Regions from separate parts of the Rhizobium sp. BK181 genome, predicted to be linked through region 1. Evidence: predicted binding sites of a transcription regulator. Region 1 holds the regulator's gene; the other holds the start of a gene.
The links. The regulator LexA, encoded in region 1, represses DNA repair genes until DNA is damaged. The targets are predictions, from matches to a motif close to TGTTCNNNNTGTGTTCNG.
Positions count from the first base shown of each region.

Region 1 (7,592 bases):
GGCTCGAGACGCAGGGCCTGCGCTCGTTTTTCGATTTTTCTGAACTGCAAGTGATGGGCATCACACAAGTACTGTCGACGTTGCCAAGGCTCGTCCGGCGTATTGGCGAGACGGCGTCGGCAATCATCGCGGCAAAACCCGATGTGCTCGTAATCGTCGACAGTCCGGATTTCACGCATAGGGTTGCAAAGCGGGTCCGCACGGCGCTGCCCGGCTTGCCTGTTGTCAATTATGTTTGCCCGAGTGTTTGGGCATGGAAGGAATATCGCGCACAGCGCATGCTCGCCTATGTCGATCATGTGCTCGCTGTCTTGCCGTTCGAGCCTGAGGTGATGCGCAAGCTGGGCGGGCCGCCGACGACCTATGTTGGCCACCGTTTGACGGCCGACCCAAACTTGTTGGACGCCCGACGCCAGCGTGCGCAGACCAAGCCACGGACACGGGCCGACCGCAAGACAGTGATGTTGCTGCCAGGCTCGCGCTCAAGCGAGATTATCAAGCTGCTGCCCCACTTTGGCGACGCCGTCACCGAGTTGGTGGCGCGCAACGGTGAGATGCGTTTCGTCTTGCCGACGATGCCGCGCCGCGAGGCTATGATCCGTGAGTTCGTCAAGGACTGGACGACCAAGCCGGAGATCGTGACCGGCGCCGAGGCGAAGTGGCAGGCGTTCACCGAAGCGGATGCCGCCATGGCGGCGTCTGGGACAGTCGTGCTTGAGCTGGCGCTGACCGGCGTCCCGTGTGTTTCGGCCTACAAGACGGACTGGATCATCAAGCTCATGACCAGCAAGATCAAAACCTGGAGCGCGGCCCTTCCGAACCTGATCGCCGACTACGCCGTTGTGCCTGAGTATATCAACGACGTGGTGCGAGGCGGCAGCTTTGCGCGCTGGATGGAGAAGCTGTCGGTGGACACCTTGCCACGGCAGGCGATGATGGAAGGGTTTGACGTTCTCTGGCAGAGAATGCAGACCGAAAAGCCGCCGGGGGAACATGCGGCCGAAATCGTCCTCGATGTCCTTCAAAAGAAAAAGCCCGGCCATTCCTGACCGGGCTTCTTTGCAATCTGTGATCGCTGATTAGCGCTTGGAAACAGGCACGTAATCGCGTTGCGGCTCACCGACATAGAGCTGACGCGGGCGACCGATGCGCTGTTCCGGATCCTCGATCATTTCGTTCCACTGGGCAATCCAGCCGACCGTACGGGCGAGAGCAAACAGCACGGTGAACATGGTCGTGGGGAAGCCCAGAGCCTTCAGCGTGATGCCGGAGTAGAAGTCGATGTTCGGATAGAGCTTCTTCTCGATGAAGTACTCGTCAGTCAGTGCAATGCGCTCGAGTTCCATCGCCACTTCGAGCAGCGGATCGTCCTTGACGCCCAGCTCGCCGAGAACTTCATGCGTCGTCTTCTGCATGATCTTGGCGCGCGGATCGTAGTTCTTGTAGACGCGGTGACCGAAGCCCATCAGGCGGAACGGATCGTTCTTGTCCTTGGCGCGGGCGATGTATTCCGGAATGCGGTCAACGGTGCCGATCTCGGTCAGCATGTTCAGCGCTGCTTCGTTGGCGCCGCCGTGCGCCGGGCCCCAGAGGCATGCAATGCCGGCTGCGATGCAGGCAAACGGATTCGCGCCCGACGAGCCGGCAAGGCGAACGGTCGAGGTCGAGGCGTTCTGCTCGTGGTCGGCGTGCAGGATGAAGATGCGGTCCATTGCTCGCGAGAGCACCGGATTAACGACATATTCCTCACAGGGAACTGCAAAGCACATGCGCAGGAAGTTCGAGGCGTAGTCGAGATCGTTCTTCGGGTAAACGAAGGGCTGGCCGATGTGATACTTGTAGGCCATGGCGGCGAGTGTCGGCATCTTGGCGATCATGCGCAGGCTTGCCACCATGCGCTGATGCGGATCCGTGATGTCGGTCGAGTCATGGTAGAAGGCGGACAGCGCGCCGACACAGCCGCACATGACAGCCATCGGATGCGCATCGCGGCGGAAGCCCGTAAAGAACCGGCTCATCTGTTCATGCACCATCGTGTGATGCGTGACGCGATAGTCGAAATCCTTCTTCTGGGCAGCGGTCGGCAGTTCGCCGTAGAGAAGCAGATAGCAGACTTCGAGGAAGTCACCGTGCTCGGCAAGCTGTTCGATCGGATAGCCGCGATGCAATAGCACACCGGCGTCGCCGTCGATGTAGGTGATTTTCGATTCACAGGATGCGGTCGAGGTGAAACCAGGATCGTAAGTGAAGGAAGCCGTGTTCTTATAGAGGGCGCCGATATCGATGACATCAGGACCGATCGTGCCGCTCTTGACGGCGAGATCGACTGATTTGTCACCGATTTTCAGTGTTGCGCTTTGTTCCGTCATTCTGATCCTCCAAACTGGCGGGTGGCGCCATAAAAGCGCCATAGGGTTAAGCGTCGTCGATGATTGCTATATGATCGCGCGCCTAATGCCAAGTTACCGTGATGCCATTTTGTGCATTGCAGTATCAACTTTTGGGCACTGCTGCGATGAGCCCTGCGCATAGCAGAAGCCGATGATAATCCTTGGCTTTTCAGCGTTCAGATTTTCCTTCAGATTTCAATCGATTATTATTGCCTGACGCCTCGATAGCTTGCATTGTGGTTGCAAGGGCGGCTGTTTTTTGGCGCAAATGCATGCCGGGGTTGAAGCCATTTGAAGTAACGAAGGCCGCGCCTGCCGCGGATGCTTCCGCGCGTGCAGCGGAGCGGTCTCTCCTGTTGAATCGATCGGCCGCCAAGCTGTTGCCGGCCATGCGCACGCAGTCCTCCATCGCGTGGCCGACACGGATCAAAGCTGCGACACGGGACTGGGCTTCATGGCTCCAAGGTTCCGCGACAGCGGAGATGGAACATGGACGGTTGTTTCTGTTCTCGCCGGTCTTCCTCGGAGCCGGCGCCGTCCTCTGGTTCGAACTCGCAAGTGACCCTCCCACGACGCGCTTGATGGCATGGGTTGTTGTGTTGGCACTTGTTGCAATGGCGGCGGGCCAAGGGCGTCCGTTTGTCCGGAGTTCAGCACTGGCCGGCTTGCTTTGCGTCGCGGGAATGCTTTCGGCCCAATACGAAACGCGGAGCAGGGCGACCGTCATACTGGATACGCCCGTCACCACAACGATCACTGGTCGGGTCGAGCGTCGGGAGGGGGATGGCGCGGGTCGTTGGCGCTATATCGTCTCCATTTCCGGCACCCAGTCGCCTCAGATTAGGCGGCCGCTAGACCGGGTTTCAGTCGTCGCGCGTGGGCAGAAAGAACCGTTCGAAATCGGGGAGTGGTTGACGGGACGGGCACGATTGACCCCGCCTGCGGGACCGGCGCTGCCTGGGCTCAACGACTTCGCCTTCAGCGCCTATTTCGACGAGATTGGCGCGAACGGTTTCTTTTATGGTTCGCCAAGCGTTTCAATGCCGCCAGCGGTCGGCACACCATCGATTTCGGAGCGCGGAGCCAACTGGCTGGATGGTCTTCGAAGCGGAATTGGAGACCGCATCCGTGGAATCCTGCCGGGCGACACCGGCGCCTTTGCGGCGTCGCTTGTCACCGACGAGCGGCGCGCGATCTCGCGGGAAACCACCGACGCGCTGCGACAGGCGGGTCTGGCGCATATCGTGGCAATCTCCGGTCTCAACATGGCGCTCTCCGCGGGTATCTTCTTCGTCGGCCTACGCCAACTGCTGAGCCTGTTTCCATCCGTTACGCAGGCGTACCCGACCAAGAAGATTGCAGCTGCTGGCGCGCTCGTCGCCCTGACAGCCTATTACATGATCTCGGGCTTTGCGGTCTCGGCAGAGCGAGCCTTCATCATGATGGCAATCATGCTGGCCGCTGTATTCTTCGACAGGCCGTCAATCAGTCTACGCAACATTGCCCTATCGGCTTGGGTGATTCTGCTCTTGTCTCCATCCGAGGCGCTAGGCCCGAGCTTCCAGATGTCATTTGCGGCGACTCTTGCGCTGGTTGCCGGTTATGCGATGTGGTCGAAGCGAGCCGCGCGCGAACATCCCTTGCTGCAAGTCAGGGCAGTGAAGCCCGTAGTTTTTGTCGCACGCTTCTTTGCTGGCATCCTCCTTTCCTCAATGATCGGAGGCTTCTCGACCGCGCTCTTTGCAGTCGAACATTTCCATCGGCTCAGCGCTTATGGATTGCCCGCAAATCTCATGGCCATGCCGGTAATCTCCTTCGTGGTGATGCCTATGGGCATGTTCGCGATGCTGCTGACGCCGTTTGGCCTCGATGTCGTTCCCTGGAAAATCGCCGGGTTCGGGCTCGAAATTGTGATCGCCATTGCAAAGATGGTCTCGGGATGGGGCGGCAACGTCGATATCGGTCGATTGCCGGTTTGGTACTTTCCTGTCGCCGTCGCAGGCTTCCTCGTGCTTGCGCTTCTGCGCACCAGACTGCGGTACCTTGGCGCTGTTGCGATCGCGTTGGCAACTCTGTTCGTTGTGCTCGCGCCGTCCAGACCGGCGCCAGATTTCATCATTGCCGAGGATGGCGGTCTCGTCGCGATTGTCGACAATCAGGTTATTGCTTCCAACCGGACGCGCCCACCCGACTTCATTTTCGACCAATGGCGAAGGGCTCTGGTTGCGGAGCAAGCCCGGCCGCCGCTCCTGATAGAGGGTGTCAAACCGGTCCGCCGGCGAGACGGCGACGGCAAGCCTCGGAGGCTCTCGGCCGACGAATTGCATAACGCTCGCAACGCGTTGCGGCAGGTCGTTGCGAGAGGCGTTGAGAACCGTTTCGTCTGCCTGAAAGGCGCTTGGTGCACAGCGGCGCACGACAGCGGCTACGTTCTGACGATCGTCGAAGATCCCGCCTACGTCGGCGCTGCCTGCGACACCGCCGACATCGTCGTTACACCCGCTCGCCTGCGCGCAAGCGAATGCCGGTCAGGTGCATTGTTGTTCACGGGGGAAACCTTGCGCCGCTCGGGTGCGGCAGAGATACGAATAGACGAACAGGGAACGCCTGTCGTGACGACGGCCTACAAGACACTTGACCGGCCCTGGATGCGGCATCGGGCATACAATTGGCGAAGCGGCACCTTCGATGGAGAGCCGCCTGTCTTTAGTGATAGCGGCGAATGAGGCCGACCAGCTTGCCCTGAACCTTGACGCGATCGGGTCCGAAAATACGCGTTTCATAAGCCGGGTTCGCAGCTTCAAGCGCGATCGAAGCGCCCTTGCGGCGGAAGCGCTTGAGGGTTGCTTCCTCGTCATCGACAAGTGCGACAACAATATCGCCGGCGTTGGCGGTGCTGCCGTTGCGGATAATCACCGTATCGCCGTCGAAGATGCCGGCCTCGATCATCGAGTCACCCTTCACCTCGAGCGCATAATGCTCGCCTGGGCCAAGCATGTCGGCCGGAACCGTGATGTCGTGCGTATTGTTCTGGATTGCAGAAATTGGCACGCCTGCAGCGATCCGCCCCATAACAGGTACAGAGGCCGAATTGCCATTGTCCGCATGCGCGGCCGGCTTTGGCGGCGCGACCGGTTGAGGTTTGCCAAGGCTGCCCTCGATCACGCTCGGCGAGAAACCGCGGCGCGGCTGGAGACTGGGATTATATGCCTCTGGCAGCTTGATGACCTCCAGAGCGCGGGCTCGATTCGGCAGTCGGCGAATGAAGCCGCGTTCTTCCAGCGCCGTAATCAGGCGGTGGATGCCCGACTTCGACGCGAGATCGAGAGCGTCCTTCATTTCGTCGAAAGATGGGGGGACACCGGACTCCTTCATTCGTTCGTGAATGAAGAGAAGAAGCTCCTGTTGCTTGCGCGTCAGCATCGAAGTTGAACCCCAGAGTTGTGAAACAAAGCCAGAACAGACACTATATGTTCCATATGTGTTCTGCAAGTACCTAAATTTTCGTAAAACTTGCCTGCAACTTGTTCAGTTTTTGCGTCGCTTTTGAGTGAATGCGGAGAAGGGGGTTGCATTGTTCTCTTGCCCGGCGCACATCTTCGCAAATCCCCGGGGAGTTTGCCATGAGCGAAGCACATCCGCTGGACCACATTGTGCTGCCGGTGTCCAACATCAGGCTTGCGCGCGAGCGCCTCGGAATGCTGGGATTCACCGTCGCGCCAGATGCGCGGCACCCGTTCGGAACAGAGAACGCCTGTATCTTCTTCGCCGACGAAACTTATCTGGAGCCACTGGGCGTCGCCAGCCTTGAACTGCACGAGGCGTCGGCGAGGAAGGGCAACGTCTTCACCGCGCGTGACCGTGCCTTTCGGTTTCGATGCGGCGAGGATGGACTGTCCGCAGTGGTCTTCGCGACGGGGGACGCCGACCGCGACCACGCTAGATTCCTTGGGGAGAAGATCAACGGCGGTGAGATGCTGCAGTTCGAGCGGCCGATGAAGATGCCCGACGGCTCGGAAGCCACTGCTGCATTCAAACTCGCGTTCGCAGTTGACCTGCGCGCACCTGATTTCTTTTTTTTCACCTGCCAGAGGGTCAATCCGCTGCCTGCCGATCGAAGGGCACTGCAAGTGCACCCAAATGGCGTGGGCGGGATCGCGGAGATCGTTCTTGGCGCGCCGGACCCAAAGGCGTTTGGACCATTTGTGCGCGCGGCGGCGCACGGCCTGACGGTGATCAACGAGGCCTTTGGTGTAAGTGTTGCAACGCCCAACGCCAGGATCATCGTTCTGTCCCCCGATGGACTGGATGCCTACTTCGATATTTCTGCTCCCTCAGACGATCGCGGCCTTCGCGGCGTTGCCGTTGTTTTCAAGGTCGGTGATCTCGCCGTGACAGAAGCGCATTTGGCTGCTAACGGGATGACCTACACGCGCAAGAACAATCGAATTCTGGTGAAGGCAGCGCCCGGGCAGGGTGCGCTCTTCGCCTTCGAGGAGAAACGATGAGCCAGACAAATTCCGAAGTCGCGGTCGGCGAAGGCGCCGGCCGCGTCACCTTTTCGAATACCGGCAAGCTGTCGCTGATTGCCGGACCGTGTCAGATGGAGAGCCGCGAACATGCGTTCATGGTCGCCGGTGTATTGAAGGAGCTTTGCGACAAGCTTGGTCTCGGCCTTGTCTACAAGTCCTCCTTTGACAAGGCGAACCGGACATCGCTCTCCGCCCAGCGCGGCATCGGCCTTGATAAGGCGCTGGAGGTTTTTTCCGACCTCAAGAAGGAATACGGTTTTCCTGTCCTGACCGACATCCATACCGAGGAGCAGTGCACCGAGGTGGCGACGGTCGTCGACGTCCTGCAGATCCCGGCCTTTCTCAGTCGCCAGACAGACCTGCTGGTCGCAGCCGCCAAAACCGGTCGCACAATCAACGTCAAGAAGGGCCAGTTCCTTGCCCCTTGGGACATGAAGAATGTCTTGAACAAGCTCAATTCCAGCGGCAACCCGAATATCCTGCTTTGCGAGCGCGGCGCTTCCTTCGGCTACAACACGCTGGTCTCCGATATGCGCTCGCTGCCGATCATGGCGGCGATGGGCGCCCCTGTTGTTTTCGACGCCACCCATTCGGTGCAGCAGCCCGGAGGGCAGGGTGGTTCCAGCGGCGGCCAGCGCGAATTCGTGGAGACGCTGGCGCGCGCGGCCGT
Region 1 is NZ_JACHZA010000011.1:50,825-58,416, reverse strand. Features, by position in the region: gene lpxB (lipid-A-disaccharide synthase) at 1-1,049, shown strand, start outside; gene gltA (citrate synthase) at 1,080-2,369, opposite strand; gene FHT77_RS31515 (hypothetical protein) at 2,560-2,781, opposite strand; gene FHT77_RS21705 (ComEC/Rec2 family competence protein) at 2,780-5,116, shown strand; gene lexA (transcriptional repressor LexA) at 5,097-5,813, opposite strand; gene FHT77_RS21695 (VOC family protein) at 6,014-6,898, shown strand; gene kdsA (3-deoxy-8-phosphooctulonate synthase) at 6,895-7,592, shown strand, end outside.

Region 2 (7,592 bases), on a different contig from region 1:
GGTTGCGACCGGCGTGCTGATGCTGCTGCCCACCGTGAACTTCTCGAACCTGCCAACCGACGGACAGTCCTGGTCAATCCTTGCCACCATGGGCATCGTTCATACAGGGCTGATGTATGTGCTGCTCTACGGAGCGATCCAGAAGCTGCCGATCCATCTGACAGGGGCGCTGTCGTTCATCTATCCGATCGCCGCCATCCTCGTGGACCGGGTGGCCTTCGGACATGCGCTGCAACCGCTTCAGCTCGTTGGTGCAGCGATCATTCTCGTCGCCGCGGCCGGCATGAACCTCGGCTGGACGCCCGCGCAGTTGCTACGTGCGCGGGCAAGCTCATAGGCCAGAGGGCGCCGACGCTATTTCTGCTGCCGCGTCGTTTCGAACAGGAACCAAGTGCGGCGCTCGGCCTCGTCGATCCAGACTTCCAGCAGACTTGTGGTAGCGAAGTCATTGTGCTCGGAGCAGACATCGTGGGTTTCGCGCAACAGCGATACAAGCTGCCTGTTGTCGTCGCGCAGTTCCGCCAGCATGTCCTCCGGCGTGACATACTCGGCGTCATTGTCATTGATGCGCTGCAGGCGACCGATATGGCCGATGGAGCGCAACGTCGTGCCGCCGATCTTGCGGGCGCGTTCGGCAATCGCGTCGGTCGTGGCAAAGATCTGCTCAGCCTGCTCGTCGAGCATCAGGTGATAGTCGCGGAAATGCGGCCCCGACATATGCCAGTGGAAATTCTTGGTCTTCATGTAGAGCGCGAAGACGTCTGCCAGCAGCGCCGCTAAAGCGGCCGAGATGTCCTGGATGGCATTGCCTTTCAGGTCCGTCGGCGTGGCAAGTGGGGCGAGTTTACGCTTTTCGGCTGCGTTGAGGCTCATCGATGTCTCCTTTGGCGAACAGTAGATATTGGTCGGTATGGAGGGGTTCATTGCCCATTGGCCCTCGGATTTGGTTGTTGGCGCGATGCCGGCCTTCATAGCTTCGACCCCGCCTTGGAACTAGAACCGTCACAACAAGCGTCAATAGCGGCTATGCACTGCAGCCCGGTGACAGAGCGTCACATCCTTGAAATCCCCCGTTTACAGGCGTAGAAGGCGTCCGAAGCAGGAGCTTGCACCATGTCTTTCACCGCCCTTTTTGCATATGCTGCAGCCCTTTTCATCGCTGCCGCCATCCCCGGACCGGGCATCACGGCGATCGTCGCGCGCGCACTCGGCTCGAATTTTCGCGAGACATTCTTCATGGGCCTCGGTCTAGTGCTTGGTGATATGACCTATCTCACTGCCGTCATTCTCGGCCTCGCTTTCGTGGCGCAGACGTTCACCGAACTCTTCATTGTCATCAAGATCGCCGGTGCGCTTTATCTCTGCTACATCGCTTACAAGCTCTGGACGGCCGGGTTGCTGCCCCACGACATCGCGGCCAGGAAGGCGAGCAATGTCGGCATGAGCTTCCTGTCCGGCCTGCTGGTAACACTCGGCAATCCCAAAACCATGCTCTTCTATGTCGCACTGGTGCCGACTTTGATCGACATCAACAGCATCGGGCTTCGTGAATATGGTGTCCTTTTGGCAACCACCTTCGTCGTCCTGCTTGTGGTTTTGGTCCCGTATATGCTGCTTGCGTCACGCGCCCGCATGATGCTGAAGCAACCGCGTGCACTGGCGGCGCTGAACAAGACGGCGGCAGGTATTCTCGCCGGCACGGCCGCCTTCATCGCCACCCGCGCGGCCTGAAAAATTCATTCGACAAAGCCCGGTTCCTAAAGGATTTTTTCTCGCCTGACCGCTTCTGAGGGATGAAGCCACACTGGCCTCCATCCATCTTTGACCCTATTCTCTCCGCACATTTCACCAAGGGAGAGCCTAATGTCGAAGAAACCGGGCCGCGGCCGCATCTATTCCTCGATCACCGAGACCATCGGTGACACGCCAATCGTGCGGCTCGACAAGCTCGCCAAGGCGAAGGGCGTCAAAGCGAACCTCCTGGCGAAGCTGGAATTCTTCAATCCGATTGCTTCCGTGAAGGACCGCATCGGCGTCGCAATGATCGAGTCGCTGGAGTCACTGGGCAAGATTTCGCCCGGCAAGACGACCCTGATCGAGCCGACATCGGGCAATACCGGAATTGCGCTCGCCTTTGCAGCAGCGGCCAAGGGGTACAAACTGATCCTCACGATGCCGGAAACCATGTCCGTCGAGCGCCGCAAGATGCTGGCACTGCTCGGCGCCGAACTCGTGCTCACCGAAGGTCCGAAGGGAATGAAGGGCGCGATCGCCAAGGCCGAGGAATTGGCGGCGACACTGCCCGATGCGATTATCCCGCAGCAGTTCGAAAATCCTGCCAATCCAGAAATCCACCGCCGCACGACAGCCGAGGAGATCTGGAACGATACCGACGGTGCGGTCGATATCCTGGTTGCCGGCATCGGCACCGGCGGCACCATCACCGGCGCGGGCCAGGTGCTAAAATCGAAGAAGCCTGGCTTCAAGGTCGTCGCCGTCGAACCTGCGGAATCTCCCGTCCTTTCCGGCGGCCAGCCGGGTCCGCACAAGATCCAGGGCATCGGCGCAGGCTTCGCGCCGGCGATCCTCGATACGCACATCTACGACGAAATCGTCACGGTCAGCAGCCCCGAAGCGCTTGACCTTGCCCGCGAGGTTGCCAGGCTGGAAGGCGTGCCGGTCGGCATTTCCTCGGGCGCAGCCTTGGCCGCCGCAATCAAAATCGGCAGCCGTGAGGAGAACGCGGGGAAAAACATCGTCGTGATCATCCCATCCTTTGCCGAACGTTATCTCTCCACGGCCCTGTTTGAGGGGCTTGGCGGCTAAGCCGGCATTCCTGACGCGGGGCGCTCTCGGCGGGCGCCCCCCTTTCGTTTCAGGCGGGCGTGGTCAGACGTTCGCCGGCGATGCGATAGGAGATCGCCTCGGCGAGGTGGATGCGACCCACCATCTCATTGCCATCGAGATCCGCGAGCGTACGCGCGACCTTCAGGACCCGATGATATCCGCGCGCCGAGAACTTCATTTTTTCGGCTGCGTCGCGGAGCAACTGCAGGCCGGAAGCATCCGGTGCGGCGTATGCCTCGATCATGGCGGTCGAGCACCGGGCGTTGGTCCCGATTGCCCCCGGGCTCGCCGCCTTGAAGCGATCCCGCTGAATCTCGCGCGCACGGGCGACGCGGCGGGCGATATCCACGCTCCTTTCAGCAGGCATCGGTCGAATGAGATCGAAGGCGGAGACAGCCGGAACATCGATGCGGATGTCGATGCGATCCATCAGCGGGCCTGAAATGCGCGACTGATAGTCCGTCATGCAGCGTGGACCGCGTACGCAACTATGGCCAGGTTCGCCGGCCATGCCGCAGCGACAGGGGTTCATCGCCGCGACGAGCTGGATGTTGGCCGGATAGGCCACACGATGATTGGCGCGGGCGATGATGCATTCGCCTGTTTCGAGCGGTTGCCGCAGAGCATCGAGCGCCTGCGGCGAAAATTCGGGAAACTCATCGAGAAACAGCACGCCATGGTGGGCCAGCGACGCCTCGCCGGGCTTTGCGCGCAAGCCGCCGCCGACGAGGGCTGCCATGGTGGCGGAATGATGCGGCGTACGGAAGGGGCGTCGATCCGAGAGCTTCCCGCCAGATAGTTGGCCGGCTACCGAATGAATCATCGAGACTTCGAGAAGTTCCGCGGCCGAAAGCGGCGGCAGAATCGATGGCAACCGGGCGGCAAGCATGGATTTTCCGGAACCGGGAGGACCGACCATCAGGAGATTGTGGCCGCCGGCCGCCGCAACTTCCAGCGCCCGCTTGGCGCTTTCCTGCCCCTTGATATCGGCAAGATCAGGCAGGCTGACCGTATTGGCGCGGATCGAGGGTTCTGGACGGGAGAGAACCTGGGTGCCGCGAAAATGATTGGCGAGCGCGATCAGGCTGCGCGGCGCGAGGATGTCGATATCCGGTCCCGCCCAGGCCGCCTCCGCGCCGCTTTCGGCCGGGCAAATCAATCCCTTGCCGATGGCGTTGGCGCCAATCGCGGCCGGCAACGCCCCGGCGACGGGAGCGATCGTCCCATCCAGATTGAGTTCGCCAATCACCACGTAGTCGGAGAGCGCATCCGCGGGAATGGCGCCCAAGGCGGCCATCAGGCCAAGGGCGATCGGCAGGTCGAAATGGGAGCCTTCCTTGGGCAGGTCCGCCGGCGCCAGGTTGACAGTAATCTTCTTGGCCGGGAGGGCCAGGCCCGAGGCGTGCAGCGCGGCGTGAACGCGCTCGCGGCTTTCCGCCACCGCCTTATCAGGAAGGCCCACGATCTGGGTGACGACCCGGCCGGGCGCGACCATGACCTGGACCTCGACCGGAACACCCTCAATGCCCTGAAATGCAAGCGTGTTGACGCGTGCGACCATGCCCCATCCCCTGTGCCGCAACCCACTACACTGCAGTTTAACGACGTATCATTGTCGCCAATTGCAATCTTGCATAGAAACGGGAATGAAACAAGAACAATAAAAGAACAGATTCAAGCCAACGCTGTGGGTAGGTTGTGGCAGGTTGCAGCGAGAGAACAAAGCGGTCGATTTATTCCGACCGTGTCGAGCGGGAATGTCTTGAAGAAAGAAATGTCCGTAGAGCCGCGCGTCCGTTCCCAGCGCGCGGCCACAAAGCGCGCCTAGCGCTTCTGCTCGATCGCATCCCACAACAAGGCGGCGATATCGGCACCACCGAATTTGCGCACTTCGCGGATGCCGGTCGGCGAGGTGACGTTGATCTCCGTCATGTAGTCGCCGATGACGTCGATGCCAACGAAGAGGAAGCCGCGTTCCTTCAGCGCAGGGCCGATGCGCTTGCAGATTTCGATCTCGCGGGCCGTCAGTTCAGTCGCCTCGGCGCGTCCTCCGACATGCATGTTGGAACGGCTGTCGTGCTCGGCGGGCACGCGATTGATGGCGCCGACGGGCTCGCCGTCGACGAGCAGGATGCGCTTGTCGCCCTTGCGAACATCAGGAAGGTACTGCTGCGCAATGAAAGGTTCGCGGAAGAGTTGACCGAACATTTCTAGCAGGGACGACAGGTTGCGGTCGTCCTTTGTCGAATGGAAAACGCCGGCGCCGCCATTGCCGTAGAGCGGCTTCAGGATGATGTCGCCCATCTCGTCTCGGAAGCGGCGAATTTCCGCTGCATCCTTGGTGATCAGCGTCTTCGGCATCAGATCGGCAAATTCGGTGACGAAGATCTTTTCGGGAGAGTTCCGAACCCAGGCCGGATCATTGACGACCAGCGTCTTCGGATGGATCCGCTCCAGCAGGTGGGTCGAGGTGATATAGGCCATGTCGAACGGCGGATCCTGGCGCAGCAGGATCACGTCCATGGTGGAAAGGTCGACGCGTTCGGGCGCCCCGAGCTCGAAATGATCACCCTTGACGTCGCGCAACACCATCGGCTCCACCGTGGCGTACAGATTGCCGTCCCGGAAGCTCAGGCGCTCAGGCGTGTAATGGAAAAGCTTGTAGCCGCGGGCCTGCGCTTCCAGGCTCATCGCAAAGGTGGAATCGCCCGCGATATTGATGCCGGCGACATGATCCATCTGGACCGCTACGTTTCTGATCTTAGCCATTTCCGTCCCTTAGCTGATGCCGGACAGATGTAGGCTGCAGATGCCCCGAAAGCAACGCCAATCAACGGCTTCGTTGTGGCGGGACCGGAAATCGTCAGGCGGCGATGCCGCTCTTTTGGACCTCGCCGCGCAACAGGCTCTTCAGCCGGTAGGCGAGCGCGACCGGCTTCGGGAACGGCTTCCTCAGGAACGCAACCTTGCGCACGTAACTGTCCACGCGCCAGCTGGCCCAGGTGCCCGCAGCGAAGAAGGCAACATCGCCGGCTTGCAGTGTCCGCTCCGTGCCGTCCCCGGCAACGATATGGACGCCGCCTTCGAGGATCATCACCGTTTCGTCCCAGTAGAAGTGCCAACGGAATTCGCCGGCCGTGCAATCCCAGATCGCCGTATAGGCTCCATCGTCATTGCTGCGTGAATGCTCGCCGGTGCGCGCCTCAGGGTTACCGCTGATCACCCAATCGGGATTGATCGGCGTCGCGCGCATGTCGAAAGTATCGCCGGACTTCGCCACGAATGTCTTTGCTTGCGGCTGCGGCAGGCTCGGAAAGGGCACCACGCGCGCCGCCATCGCGACCACGCTTGCCAGCATCATATGAATACCCATGAGCCCCCCAGCTATCCAATCCGTGTTGGGATAGCAGAGAGTCGTAAAGGCACCGTACAGTCGATCCGTACAATTTTAAGGATCAGTGAGGCGTCAGGCGATTTCCGTTTTGACCACGGCGGCCGGCGAAGCTGCCGGCTCGCCGATGCGCTTGCCCGTCTCGTGATTGAAGAAATGCAGCCGCTCTGCGCCGATGACCAGCCGTAGTTCGGACTTCAGCTCCGCCTCGGGCGACAGGACCGCGGTCAACTGCTGATCGCCAAGACTTCCGTGCACCAAACGCTGTGAACCCAGCTCTTCGACATAGTCGATCGCGACCGTCATGGCATGTTCACCGGCACGGGCAAGGCGGAGGTCTTCGGCGCGAATCCCGACCGTGACCGGACCCGACGTCGGCGCGCTGCCGGCAAGGTCGATCAGGCTCGGACCGAGCGCCAGTTTGTCGCCGTGCAACTCGCCCTTAAGGAGGTTCATGGCCGGCGAGCCGATGAAGCTGGCCACGAAGGTGGAAGCCGGGCGATGATAGACCTCGAGCGGTGTGCCGATCTGTTCGATCTCTCCATGGCTCAGGACCACGAGGCGATCTGCCAAGGTCATCGCTTCGAGCTGGTCGTGGGTGACATAGAGCGAGGTGGTGCCGAGGCGGCGCTGCAGGCGCTTGATTTCGCCGCGCATGGAAACGCGCAGCTTGGCGTCGAGGTTCGACAGCGGTTCGTCGAACAGGAAGGCAGCCGGCTTGCGAACGATGGCGCGGCCCATGGCGACGCGCTGGCGCTGACCGCCCGATAGCGCCCGAGGCTTGCGGTCGAGATAGGGCTCGAGCTGCAGCATGCGGGCGGCCTCTGCGACGCGAGCGTCGATCTCGGACTTCGGCGTCTTGCGGTTCTTCAGGCCGTATTCCAGGTTCTCGCGCACCGTCATGTGCGGGTAGAGCGCATAGTTCTGGAAGACCATGGCGATGTCGCGATCAGCAGGGTCGACGCTGTTGACCACGCGGTCACCGATGCTGACGGTGCCGTCGGAGATCTCCTCGAGACCGGCCACCATGCGCAGCAGCGTGGACTTGCCGCAACCCGACGGGCCGACCAACACGATGAACTCACCGTCGGCGATCGAGATATCGACGCCGTTCACGGCGCGAACGCCGCCATGATAATCCTTGCAGACCTTCGAGATTTCGATCCGTGCCATGTTTCTCTTCCTTACTTATCGCTCTCGGTGAGGCCCTTGATGAACCATCTCTGGAAAATCACGACGATCAGCACCGGCGGCAGCATTGCCAGCACGGCGAGTGCAAAGGCTTCGTTGTAATCGGGAATTTGCGAACCGACCCAGACCTGCAGGATCGACTTGATGCCGCGCATGAGCGTGA
Region 2 is NZ_JACHZA010000001.1:1,174,135-1,181,726, forward strand. Features, by position in the region: gene FHT77_RS05915 (DMT family transporter) at 1-337, shown strand, start outside; gene FHT77_RS05920 (Dps family protein) at 355-873, opposite strand; gene FHT77_RS05925 (LysE family translocator) at 1,114-1,731, shown strand; gene cysK (cysteine synthase A) at 1,864-2,826, shown strand; gene FHT77_RS05935 (YifB family Mg chelatase-like AAA ATPase) at 2,876-4,408, opposite strand; gene gshB (glutathione synthase) at 4,672-5,616, opposite strand; gene FHT77_RS05945 (cupin domain-containing protein) at 5,711-6,220, opposite strand; gene FHT77_RS05950 (ABC transporter ATP-binding protein) at 6,314-7,411, opposite strand; gene ugpE (sn-glycerol-3-phosphate ABC transporter permease UgpE) at 7,423-7,592, opposite strand, start outside.
Region 2: FHT77_RS05935 (YifB family Mg chelatase-like AAA ATPase) is a predicted target of LexA. The motif match lies at 4,501-4,518, and genes of this name have one in related genera.